2 regions of the Salimicrobium salexigens genome follow, and region 1 is predicted to be linked to the other one. Evidence: riboswitches for the same ligand, from Rfam matches in the RefSeq annotation. Region 1 holds a riboswitch; the other holds the start of a gene.
The links. A riboswitch is a leader RNA that binds a small molecule or an ion and turns the genes downstream of it on or off. The one in region 1 is predicted to bind thiamine pyrophosphate.
Positions count from the first base shown of each region.

Region 1 (2,189 bases):
GGACCCGAATGACGAGAAAGACTACCGCCGAAATGCGGTCGCTTCCGCACTGCGCCTCGGCTTTGCCAACAATCAGCGTGAAATTGAACGTATGGCCACAGCTATCCGGAGTACGGATCTGGGCTGGACACTGGTACGTGCCGGCTTCCTTACGGACAAAGCGGAGAAGCCGCTTAAAATCGGTTATTTAGGAAAACATGAAGTAGGAATGAGTGTGTCGCGTGCGAGCGTAGCCCAATTTCTCGCAGACTTGGCAGAAACAAACGACTATGTAAGGGAGTCACCTGTTGTAAGTAACTAGAAAGGCGGGATTATATGAAAAAAGTTCTTGTTGCCGGAGCGAACGGTCAGATAGGAAAACATCTCGTCCGTCTGCTTCAGGAAAGTGAACAGTTCGAAGCTAAAGCGATGATCCGCGATAAAACACAGGCATCCTTTTTTGAAAACCTGGGTGCAGGAGTGGCTGTTGCGGATCTGGAAGATGAAATCGATGTGCTTGCCGCATTGATGGATGACGTGGATGCCGTCGTGTTTGCTGCCGGGTCCGGACCTCATACCGGGAAGGATAAAACCATCATGATAGATCTGGACGGAGCCGCGAAAATGATGGAAGCAGCGAAACAGAAAGGCGTAAGCCGCTTTGCTCTTATCAGCTCTTTCGATACGAGGCGCGGCAGCTGGGGAAGTGAAGACTTCCGTCCGTATGCGGCCTGTAAGTTTTATGCGGACGAATGGCTCCGCGCTTCCGGTCTGGAGTATACCATCATCCATCCGGGCCGCCTTACCAATGACGAAGGTACGGGGAAAGTGAACGCAGGCGAGGAAATTCCGCGCGACGAAGTCCCGCGGGAAGATGTCGCGAAAGTTATAGTGGAGACGTTGAACAGTCCTCATCTTGTTAACAAGGAGTTTCAGGTTACGAAAGGCGAATCTCCCGTAATGGAAGCTCTGAAAATGGTGTAAACGTAAATATCGAGCGGAAAACGACGGTTTACAAAATTTTCTGCATGCTTTATGATAAATTCAAACAACAAAAAACTGCATATCGTTTCATGCACTGGGGGAGCCGGCTCACGGCTGAGAAGAATTGAATTCTGACCCTTTGGACCCGATCTGGTTAGTACCAGCGTGGGGAAGTGCAGTCTGAATAAAAACGGCAAACTCTTTTAATGATACAGACTGCGTCCCGCGAATCGGATGCAGTCTTTTTTGTTTTATTAAAAGGAGGAATTATGTATGAGTCAGCAGCAGGAAAATGTGAAAATTGCAGGATGCTCTTTTTCGGTTCACCCGATGAGTGATGACTTCAAGGAAAAGATCAAGGGAGCTCTGGAAAAAATCGATACTTCAAAAGTATGGATGAATACGGATGAAGTGACGACGACGGTACGCGGGGATATCGAGCACGTATTTGACGTGACGCGGGCAGTGTTCCTGCGTGTAGCCGAAACAGGGGTACACACAGCCCTGAATGCAACGTTTTCTGTCGGGTGCCCGGGAGATTCCGAGGGTGACCAATATACCGGGCATAAAGAAAAGCCGGAAAACGGGCTGTGGGATCTGGATCAGTACACCGGCGCAAAATTCTCCCTTTACCCGATGGGTGGCGGAAATTATATGGACGTTATATACAAGGGGATTGAACGTATGAAAGAAAGTGGGATTGAGGTCTCCGAAGCTCACTATGCCACTAAGCTGTCAGGGGATACGAATACGATGTTCAAAGGTCTTGAAGAAGTGTTCAGCGACACAGAGAAAAGTGGTTCTTCCCATACCGTAATGACTGTAGCGATGTCCGCAAACAGTCCATCCCAGGAAAGAGGAAATAAATGAAGAATTGGAAACTGAAGGAAATAGTGGTCATGTCGGTACTTTCCGTCGTATTCGCAGTCGTTTACCTCGCTTTTCTCCCTGTGGGGAAAATACTGACGGGTTTCTTCGGACCAATCGGTTATGACTTTATCTTCGGCATCTGGTTCATCGTTTCTATTATCGCTGCTTATATTATCAGAAAACCCGGCGCCGCTTTTCTTTCCGAAACCATTGCGGCTACTGTCGAAGTACTGCTCGGGAACGCAGCAGGTCCCATGCTTCTGATCAGCGGAATGATCCAGGGTCTCGGTGCGGAATCGGCGTTCGCCATGACCGGGTATCGCCGCTACAACCTCGGGACACTTATGTTCTCCGGA
Region 1 covers NZ_FTOK01000008.1:78,595-80,783, reverse strand. Annotated here, with positions in the region: gene BW931_RS10580 (NAD(P)-dependent oxidoreductase) at 1-301, shown strand, start outside; gene BW931_RS10575 (SDR family oxidoreductase) at 316-963, shown strand; TPP riboswitch at 1,050-1,152, shown strand; gene BW931_RS10570 (YkoF family thiamine/hydroxymethylpyrimidine-binding protein) at 1,237-1,833, shown strand; gene BW931_RS10565 (ECF transporter S component) at 1,830-2,189, shown strand, end outside.

Region 2 (2,189 bases), on a different contig from region 1:
AAAAATGATCGTATCTAGTTCGAATTTTCGTCGAAATGGACGGTGTCTTTCAGTTTATTCTTGTCGTCCATGGAATTGCTGCTGGCCATCTTTTTCACGAATTCTTTAACGGTTTTGACGTTCACACCTGCTTCCCAGTATTCAGCAACGTCAGGAGTCGCTTTTACAAGCACAACGTTCGGGTCTTCGGCCGAAGCATTCAGTACTTTTTCGACAATTTTATTCCAGTACTCTTTCTTCTTCTTCACGTCCTGCACGAATTCAGCCGTTCCACTGATGGACACGTAGGAACTGCCGGCGTAGGCCAGATTCACCGAAGGGTTATTACCGATATCCCTGTATTTATCTGTATCTTTCTCCGTGATAAACCAGAATTCTTCCTCGTCCAGCAATACTTCCTGGGTGTGCATCGGACGGGAACTCAATCTGCCCTCCGGAGATACGGTCGTCAGCATCGCCACTTTTTCATCTTTGATGAGTTCTTTGATCTGCTTAAGGGTTTCTTCATTTTCCGAATGTTTATCAGTCATCATATCTTCCTCCTTCTGGTGCCAGGCATGTTTTGATATCCACCCTTACTATTCCCTGTTGTAGAAGCAGTTACACTTGCTGCCCGAACTTGTACATTACGCTTTTACAGCTTCGGTATGTGAAAGCTATGAAAAACAGGAGTAACTATAAAAATGAATGTTAAAAAACACACTGTTGACAATACTTGTACAAATGTTAGAATTTTACTTACAATTTAATATAAATCACTAGGGGTGCCTTTTCAAAAGGCTGAGATCAGAGTAATCGACTTTGAGACCCTCGGAACCTGATACGGTTGATACCGGCGAAGGGAAGTGTGCGGACGATATTTTTGCTATTTTTTGTTTAATCATACGTTCAAAGTCACTTTTCTTTTACCAGGAAAGTGACTTTTTTAATTTCAAAAAACGATAAAGGGGGGTCTCAGTGAAACTTGAGCAACCAGGTCAGGACAGTATAGGAAAACTTCATGTCATCTCCACTGGTCAGCAGCCTGGTGAAGAGCTGATGAGAATAATAGGTCAGGTGCTCCCCTATGTGGATTCTGTACATCTCCGGGAAAAAGAATGGAGCGATAGACAGATGATATGTTTTACCCAGCAGCTTTATTCCGTGGGAATGCCCATGCATAAACTTATTCTTAACCACCGGGCGACCATCGCCGACAAGGTAAAGGCTAAAGGGGTACAACTCACTCATGCAAGCATGAATCAGGTGAAAGTTCGTCGCCTTTATCCGGATTTGACGATCGGCTGCTCCGTACAGGAAGCCGTCAGAGCCTGGCACGATGGCGCTGATTATTTAATCTTCGGTCACGTTTTCACCAGCAGTTCGAAACCCGGATTGTCCCCTAAAGGTATAAGAGAACTGAAAAAAGTCGTGCAGCATGTAAGAGTGCCTGTTTTAGCAATTGGTGGAATTACTCCGGAAAATACCAACGTCGTGATGGAAGCCGGTGCCAGTGGAGTTGCCGTTCTGTCCGGTGTGCTGCTAGCTGATGATCCCGTTGAAAAAGCTGTGGCCTACAGAGAAGCGATACGCAAAGGAGGCGCAGGAAATGTATGACGTTATTATTGCAGGCGGAGGTGTTATCGGTAGCTCGATCGCTTTTCAACTCTCTAAAAGAAACTATCGCGTGCTCATAATAGAAAAGGAGGAAATCGGACAAAAAGCCTCCAGAGCTGCAGCCGGAATGCTGGGGGCGCAGAACGAAGTGGGTCCTGACAGCCCGCTCTCCCGGCTCGCTCGTGAAAGCAGAGAAATGTTCCCTTCTTTAGCAGAAGAACTGGAATCTGTCAGCGGCATAGACATTGAACTGATTCAAAATGGCATAGTCAGAGTCGCCCGTACCGAAGAAGAAGCGAAACAGTTAAAACGGGAGAATGAACGTCAGCAACGTTCGGGAGATTGTTCGGAATGGCTTTCACGAAGCCGGTTACAGGAGAGAGAACCCCGTCTTTCCCACCTCTCCGTTACAGGGGGACTCTACATGCCCGGAGACGGCCAGGTCAATGCCCCATCGTTAACAAAAGCACTGGCACATGCATCCGTTGAATTCAGTACAGAGATTATGGAACATACGGAAGTGCTGGATGTTCTGACCGAAAACAGACACGTAACCGGAGTCAAAACAACCTCCGGAAATATTTTGGCACAAA
Region 2 covers NZ_FTOK01000005.1:37,353-39,541, reverse strand. Annotated here, with positions in the region: gene BW931_RS07180 (pyridoxamine 5'-phosphate oxidase family protein) at 15-530, opposite strand; TPP riboswitch at 751-861, shown strand; gene BW931_RS07175 (thiamine phosphate synthase) at 958-1,596, shown strand; gene thiO (glycine oxidase ThiO) at 1,589-2,189, shown strand, end outside.
Region 2: it holds a riboswitch for thiamine pyrophosphate, as region 1 does, so the genes downstream of both, BW931_RS07175 (thiamine phosphate synthase) here and BW931_RS10570 (YkoF family thiamine/hydroxymethylpyrimidine-binding protein) in region 1, are expected to answer to the same signal.